Regions from separate parts of the Jeotgalibaca arthritidis genome, predicted to be linked through region 1. Evidence: predicted binding sites of a transcription regulator. Region 1 holds the regulator's gene; the other holds the start of a gene.
What was found. Region 1 encodes Rex, which represses fermentation and respiration genes when NADH is low (regulators of the CRP and FNR family bind a similar motif). Its sites were predicted from a motif close to TTGTGAANTANTTCACAA; they were not measured.

Region 1 (4,004 bases):
TTCCATTGCTTCAGCAATTAATTCCCCTACTTCACGAGAACCTGAAGAAACAGCAGCTACTTGAGCAATTGATTCTTTTGAGTTAACCGTTTGAGAAATTTCTGCTAGTCCAGCAACAGCTTCTTTCGTTGCTAACTCAATACCACGACGAATGCCAACTGGGTTTGCACCGGCAGTTACATTTTTCAATCCTTCGCGTACGATGGCTTGCGTTAAAACAGTTGCTGTTGTTGTTCCGTCTCCCGCAATATCATTTGTTTTAGATGCAACTTCAGAAACAAGTTTAGCACCCATGTTTTCAAAGTGGTCTTCTAATTCAACTTCTTTAGCAATGGTAACACCATCATTTGTAATTAGCGGCGAACCGTATGCTTTCTCTAAAACAACGTTACGTCCTTTTGGTCCAAGTGTTACTTTTACTGTATTTGCTAGTATATCAACGCCTCTTAGTAAGGCTGCACGAGCGTCTTCAGAAAATTTAATATCTTTAGCCATTATTTCTATTCACCTCATCAATTTAATTAGTCAATAATTGCAACGACATCTGTTTCTTTAATAACGAGATAATCTTTGCCTTGGTATTTAATATCGGTACCGGAATATTTTTCAAAAAGAACACGGTCCCCTTCTTTAACAACCATGTCAATCTTTGTACCGTTGTCAGTTACTCGTCCTTCGCCCGTTGCAATCACAATACCTGTTTGTGATTTTTCTTGTGCTGAAGATGGTAACACCAGCCCTCCGACTGTTTGCTCCTCTTCTTGAGCAACTTCAATGATAACGCGGTTTCCTAATGGTTTTAACACAAATATCCCTCCATAATCTATCATTTGAATTAGCACTCTCATCTAACGAGTGCTAATCTATGACTCTATATTAATCAAATCTACTAGTGAATGCAAGACAAAACTATTATTTTTTTTTAAAATTGTGATATACTTTCATATAGACTTTAAACTTCACGTTATTGAAGAAAAAGCATCCTTGCTTTTTAACTTTAACAGAAAGGTGAGATTTATGAAAAAGAAACTTTCTACAGCGACTAAAATTATTTTTGTTTACATCGCTGCTCAGCTATTACCCCTTCCCTTAATGTTTTTATTCCTAGAAAATCGTCAAATTGAAATGAGGTTGAATTTAACCATTTTATTTGCCTTTTTAGGAACAATTGGGATGATTTTACTCAACCGAACTAAGGAATGGACTCCTTCAACAGAACTAACGGATAAACCATCTGCACCTACTAAAAAGATTGTGTTATGGGGATTAATTGGATTTGTCGGCTCAATTGTACTTCAAATTGTAACGTCTCTAATTGAAATGGCTGTCTTTAACGTCTCTTCTGAATCGGTCAATACACAAACCTTGTTAGACACCGCTAGTGACTATCCTTTCTTAATTTTTATGATTGTTTTATTTGGACCAATCATGGAAGAATTTGTCTTTAGAAAAGCGATTTTTGCCCAACTCTCTTCATCAAGTGTCGGAATTGTCGGATCAGCTGTCATCAGCTCATTGTTGTTCGCCTTTATCCACTTTGATGGTCATATGCTTGTTTACGGGTCTTTAGGATTATGGTTTTGCTATTTATACTTTAAAACCAATAACATCTTTACCCCTATCATGGCGCATGCTTTAATGAATGCTTATGCCAGCTTACCGCTTTATTTCCCTGAGCTGTTTCAATAACCGCTTATTATTTATGTTTGTTTAGAAAGGAATCTCATGACTTTAAAAGATATTCTCATCCAAATCGGTATGAAATTTGTTTTTGGTTTGCTATTTGTCTACTTTGCCGTTGATAGTGTCAACACATCAGGCTGGGGCTTTTTAGCTATTCTAAGTATTCTATTCGCTACAAATAATATTGTTAACGGCATTAGAATGCTTGATACGTATTATAAAATCAAGAAAAATATCGATCCTAAATAAAAAACAGTTAAGCCGCAGCTTAACTGTTTTTTATTAGGAAATATTATTATCTAAGAAATAAATCAATGTTTGCAATTCATTCGTTAAATCAACATTTTGAATACGAACATCTTCTGGAACTGATAATCGAATCGGAGTAAAGTTCATGATACCTTTTATACCAGCCTCAGTTAAATCATTAGTCGCTTTTTGAGCAACATTTTGAGGGACTGTTAAAATGGCAACATCGATTTGTTGGATGCGTAGTTGTTCAATCATTTCAGACATATCATAAACAGGAACACCACTAACGATTTTGCCAACAATTTCTTCGTTCACATCAAAAGCACAACTGATGCGCACATTATTGCTCAAGTGGAAGTTGTAATTTAATAAAGCATGACCTAAATTACCTACTCCGATAAGAGCAACGTTTGTTAATCGGTCTTGGTTTAATGTTTTACTGAAGAAATCAAGTAGATACTCCACATCATAACCGTATCCTCTTTTTCCTAAAGCACCGAAATAAGAGAAGTCACGACGGATAGTCGCACTGTCCACCTTGACAGCTTCACTTAATTCATTTGATGAAATTCTTGCTTTTCCTGCGTTATGCAGATATCTCAAATAACGGTGATAAATTGGCAACCGTCTGGCAGTTGCTCTTGGTATTTCTGTTGACATTACAACGCTCCCTTTCAGCATAACGTTTTAAATCTATATAAAAAAGAATAATCACATAATCTTAGCAATCTAATACATAATAACATTATAGCACCACATTGTGAAATATCTAGTATTTTGCTCTAATTTGTATCTTTTTGTGAAAAAAATTCTTTGTTTTCCTTATTTTAATAAGCTTTAAATAAAAGTAGCGACATTATTCACAATCATTAGCTTTTCTATTAATGTTCCTATCTCTTGTTAAAATTCTATGATAAAATGAAATGGCATGTTCTTATTTGACATTTTAACGACCATTATATAGAGAAAGAGGATACACCTATGATATTATTGCAAGGCCAAAATCTTGCGCGTCATTTCGGTTCAACAGTCCTATTTGAAAATATTCAAATTACCATTCAAGATCAAGAGAGAATTGCCTTGGTCGGCCGTAACGGTGCTGGTAAATCGACTTTATTAAAAATACTAGCTGATTTTGAACCCACAGATGAAGGCAAGATTGCCAAGAAAAAAGATCTCCGTATTGGTTACTTAGACCAATACAGTACAGTTGATTCCGACAATACCATTTGGGAAGAAATGTTGTCGGTCTTCGAACCTATTATTAAACTAACGAAAGAAGCTGAAGAAGCAGCCCATGCCTTGACCGATGAAACGTTGATGCAAGACACTCTAGCCTTTGAAGCAGCTCTAAAACGGTATGATAGCTTGCAACAAGAAATTCAAGAAAAGAATGCTTACGGCTACGAGTCAGAAATCCGTTCAGTTCTACACGGCTTCCGTTTTTACGAGGAAGACCACCAACGACCTGTTTCGCAACTCTCCGGCGGTCAAAAGACACGCCTAGCACTTGCAAAAATCCTACTCGAAAAAAATGATTTACTTATTTTGGACGAGCCAACTAACCATTTGGACATTGATACATTAGCTTGGTTAGAAAACTACCTAATCGCTTATCGTGGCACCTTGCTTATCGTATCTCACGATCGCTACTTTTTAGATAAAGTGGCCACCAGTGTCTACGAAATTAGCCGCAATCGCATCCATTATTACAAAGGCAACTATTCCTTTTACTTAAAAGAAAAAGCAGCCCGATTAGAGCAAGAAATGAAACAATTCGAAAAACAACAAGGCGAAATTGCTAAATTAGAAGACTATATTGCTCGTAATTTAGTTCGTGCATCAACTACTAAAATGGCACAGAGCCGACGCAAGCGCCTTGATAAAATGACTCGACTCGAAAAACCAAAAGGTGACGAAAAATCCGCTCGCTTTTCATTTGATATTGAAAAGGAAAGCGGCAATGTGGTCATGATTCTAGAAAATGGCGCCATTGGCTATGATAGCACGATTCTCTCTGCCCCTATTCATTTGGACTTGCGCAAACATCAAGCCATTGGAATTGTCGG
Region 2 (4,004 bases), 340 kb from region 1:
CGCCAGATATTGCGCATTTTCTAATTGTTGGTTATCAGGATACTCCATTAATGAATGGCTAATTGTTTCATCATCCAGCCCTTTCGCTTTCAAATCTTGTGCAATTTGACGCGGGCCCTTGCGGTTGATATTGGCAGCCGTCCGAGTATAACTTTCTCCATAAATCTGGTCATTGATATACATCTGATCACGCAGCCGCTCGAGCGTGGTATGAATATAACGCATCTCAATCTCATTATCCAGCAGCTTCTGCCGGACTTCCTTCTCGCTTCTCAAGCCATAAGACAAATAATCTACCGCAATCGTGTAAGCCAAATACTGAGAATTTTCCTCCTCGATGGTTTCCTGCCGCTCCTTGGTCAATGTCATCCCCTTATAGAGACCCGTCTTAATCAAAACTGCCTCCGAAATCGGGAACGCATACTCCCCGTCCAAATAAATATTAAACCGATCCTTCCGACGCTTCTGAACCTGAATCATCGTAATCTCCGGCAGCTGCTCAGTCTTCTCTTCCACAAAATCCCCCCTTCCAGTTCTTCTATTATATCAAACAAAAGACTTTTAATAAAAGTAGTGCGTTTCCTGCCTCGAACTCATTCCCGCCACTTCGAGTGAATAGAACACACAAAACTAGTTTCTACTCACTCTAACCACACCAAAAAACTACCAGCGCAACACTGGTAGTTTTGTTTTATTTTTTATAGTCAGGTTCAACGTCAGATGCATCGTCTTCTACAACAGTTTCGCCACCAAATGGGTCAGTCGAAATAGGTGTACCATCTTCTTCTACTTCAGGGTGGGAGTCCGAATGATCAAACTGCATATCGGCTAGATTTTGGTTGTCATCAGCCATGGTTGGATCGCCTTCAACCTCTTCAGCTTCAATGGGTTGGCCGGTTACATCTTCTTTTAAGTCTGGGGCTTCGCCGTCCTCATTTTCGTCACCTTCATCGCCGGCAGAAACACCGGGTTTTGGGTCTGGATGGGTTGCTTTTTTCCCTGCTTCAATTGAGTGCTTTTCTACATCACCTTTTACATTGTCGTCAGCGTCTGTCCAATCTGGCTTGACATGATTCATTGTATCTTCCTCCCCTGGTAAGATGCCGTCGCGTACTAAGTATTGTGTGTGCTCTTGCTGGGCTGGCGGCGCATTGTCAATTAAGAGGACATATTCGCCATTTTCCAGCGCATCTTCAAAGCGTTCGTAAGTGTCTTCGTCAATGCCGTAGTTCTCGAACAACTCTTCCTCATCGTCATCGTCATCGTCCAATTCAACTGTAAAGAACGCTACAATTTTGTCCCATAAACTTTCTTCTTCGTCTGACGTCACAACAACTTCGACCGCAGACTCAGCTACCAATTGACGTGCTTCCTCGTTTCGGCTAATAACAACAAGCTGTTGGGGCGTATACCCCTGATCGAGCATATTCTGAATTGCTAGCTGAATATCGTCGTAACTCGCAAATGAACCTTCAACTCTCTTATCCAAACTTGCCACTCCTTCCCGTTCAACTACCCTCATTTTAAGACAGCACCTAGCAAATAACAAATAATAACCATTTAACCCTTAAAAGTAAGAAGGAAACTTTCTGGCCAAGAAGTCGTTGATGTCATCAACCAGTGGATTTTCTTTGAAGGGCTCATCTCGAACAAATTCTCGCCATAAAGACAACATCATCAAAATGACCATTTCCTCCAAAGTGTGCTGCTTGTTAAGACGATTACTGTGATGGATTCGGTGCAATAAAGTTGGATTCACTGCCTCATCATGTGGCAGTGGAAACATCCCAAATAAGTGACACGCCCTATCTAAAAATAAATGCTGGCAGGAAAAGAAATACGATGCCGAATCAATATGACGCTGAAATACATCCATAGCCATATCAATATCGATAGAATGCCGCTTTTTAAATTCAAGACGAATACGCTTATGCTTTTTCGATAATTTTCTAAAATGAACCAAGTGCCCCAAGCTAACCCATGTCACATCTTTTTTACTTGGACCTCTAAGCGGTAAGTAACTCGCCTTACCTAAAACATACGGACTGCCATGATGAGCTTTCCCCTCAATAGACTGAATAATAAACCGAATTTGATTGTAGCCCACACCAGCTTTACAAAATAATTTTTCCATCACAGTATTAGCCGACTCATTTGATTTAATCACAACACCATCTTCATAGAAAACCAAAGTCTGATAATCATAATGATCTAAATAATCCGAAACATTAATCACACAAAATATCCCCATATCAATAAAGACTTCATCATAATCTTTCGCATAATTTAAATAATAACTAATACTTTCCTTGTCAGTAATCCGAAACATCGTTGGTAATGGGGACAAACTCCTCGACTCTACACCTCCCTCAAAAAGATAGTTACTCCCTTCGAAGTAAGCGCATTCACTTGTTCGATTAAAAAAAGGGGTACGTTCTGGAAACGTACGGTACAACGGATGATTCAAGTCCTCTTGCTCTGATTTTTTATAATGACGGTTTTTAAAATCAAAAAAATAGTCCATAAATGTCCTCCTCTTTTATCGCTCCCTTAACTATACCCCACTTGTTGGAAATAAACCACATTATGTTTATTTTTTCACAAAAATAGCCATATTTATTATCTGCCACCTTTTTGGTAATAAATCTTATCTATTTTGGCGTTTTGTCTAACTATACACACTCGGATTATAGTTAGCTCGAACACCTCTGAGGCCTCAGTAAGTTCAAAACTTCACGAATAGGAATGATCGAGATGAACAAACTTACTGAAGAAACCATGCAAGCCCTACTCTTACAATTCGAAGGCGTCATTTACGCCAGCCTTAAAAAGTTAGCCATCCACAAAGGCAAGCAAGATTATGATGATTTTTACCAATTAGGCTGTTTGAAACTATTCGATGCTTACCATGACTTTGACAAAGACCCCTTTGATGAAACAAACCGTTATCCCTTTGTTTATTATGCCAGCCAACGCCTCCATTGGGCATTCTTAGATGAAATGAGAAAAGAAAATCGCCGAATTGAGCGCCAAGAAGCAGATTCCGATGACATAACTGATTTGGCTAGTGAAGATCCCGCCTTTGATGAACTGATCTTTGCCGACCAATTGACACACTTAATGACCCTTCTCTCTCCTAAAGAACGCCTATTTCTAGCAGACCGTTTGCTGGGCCAGCTCTCTATAACAGCTATTGCCAAGAAACACGCTGTCTCACGAAAAACAGTTTATCGGTGGCGCCAGTCGTTGCAGAAAAAGGCTTTATTTTTAAAAGAGGGTAACACTTTTTAAAGTTAATTCGTTGTTATAAGTGTAGGCAGTCATGACACTACACACTAACAACTAGGAGGCATTAACATGATTAAACAATGGGAAGAAGCAAACTTAGAGCTGTATTTTAATGATTTTGAAAATGAAAAAGAAGTGAAGCAACGTTTTAGTAATTTGAAAGAAAATGTATCTGAACAGCAAATTGGTGATTTTCAAGCAGCGGTCGCAAGTCTAGTTGATTTGCCGGATATGCATGCTGTTGTAACTGAAAAGCACCGCTACTTAAGAGCTTAATCACATTCGAGGAGGAATAAAAAATGACAACGACAAAAACTTTGGAATTAAAATTCAAAACTGCTGAAGGTAAAAACCGTAACTTAAGCTTGAAAAACCCTGTAGCTGATTTAGCTGCAGAGGACGTGAAGAGCGCCATGCAAACGATTGTGGATACAGACGCGTTTGAAGTGAAAGGCGTCAACCCTTATTCCGGTCTAGACAGTGCCCGTTACATTGAGCGCACCGTGACTGATATTTTTGAAGTAGAAGCATAATAACTAGCGAGCCGGGACTTGATTCCCGGCTTTTTTTGAAAGGAGAATGATCATGACTTATCCAATTGAAAAACAACTGCTGGCTATTAACCAGCAGCCTCTAAGAAAATCGCTCTGTATTATCGCCCATGAATCGGGTAACCCTAATAACGTTGGCGCAAATAGTTTAGCTAATGAAATTGC

Region 2: the regulator Rex is predicted to act here: its motif matches at 2,587-2,604, upstream of G7057_RS08480 (competence protein ComK).

Annotation. Positions count from the first base shown of each region.
Region 1 is NZ_CP049740.1:1,345,741-1,349,744, reverse strand. It holds gene groL (chaperonin GroEL) at 1-495, opposite strand, end outside; gene groES (co-chaperone GroES) at 522-806, opposite strand; gene G7057_RS06955 (CPBP family intramembrane glutamic endopeptidase) at 1,018-1,689, shown strand; gene G7057_RS06950 (YdiK family protein) at 1,726-1,932, shown strand; gene G7057_RS06945 (redox-sensing transcriptional repressor Rex) at 1,966-2,595, opposite strand; gene G7057_RS06940 (ABC-F family ATP-binding cassette domain-containing protein) at 2,917-4,004, shown strand, end outside.
Region 2 is NZ_CP049740.1:1,681,459-1,685,462, reverse strand. It holds gene recX (recombination regulator RecX) at 1-516, opposite strand, end outside; gene G7057_RS08485 (general stress protein) at 692-1,489, opposite strand; gene G7057_RS08480 (competence protein ComK) at 1,568-2,524, opposite strand; gene G7057_RS08475 (sigma-70 family RNA polymerase sigma factor) at 2,755-3,291, shown strand; gene G7057_RS08470 (DUF1659 domain-containing protein) at 3,358-3,564, shown strand; gene G7057_RS08465 (DUF2922 domain-containing protein) at 3,588-3,821, shown strand; gene G7057_RS08460 (LysM peptidoglycan-binding domain-containing protein) at 3,874-4,004, shown strand, end outside.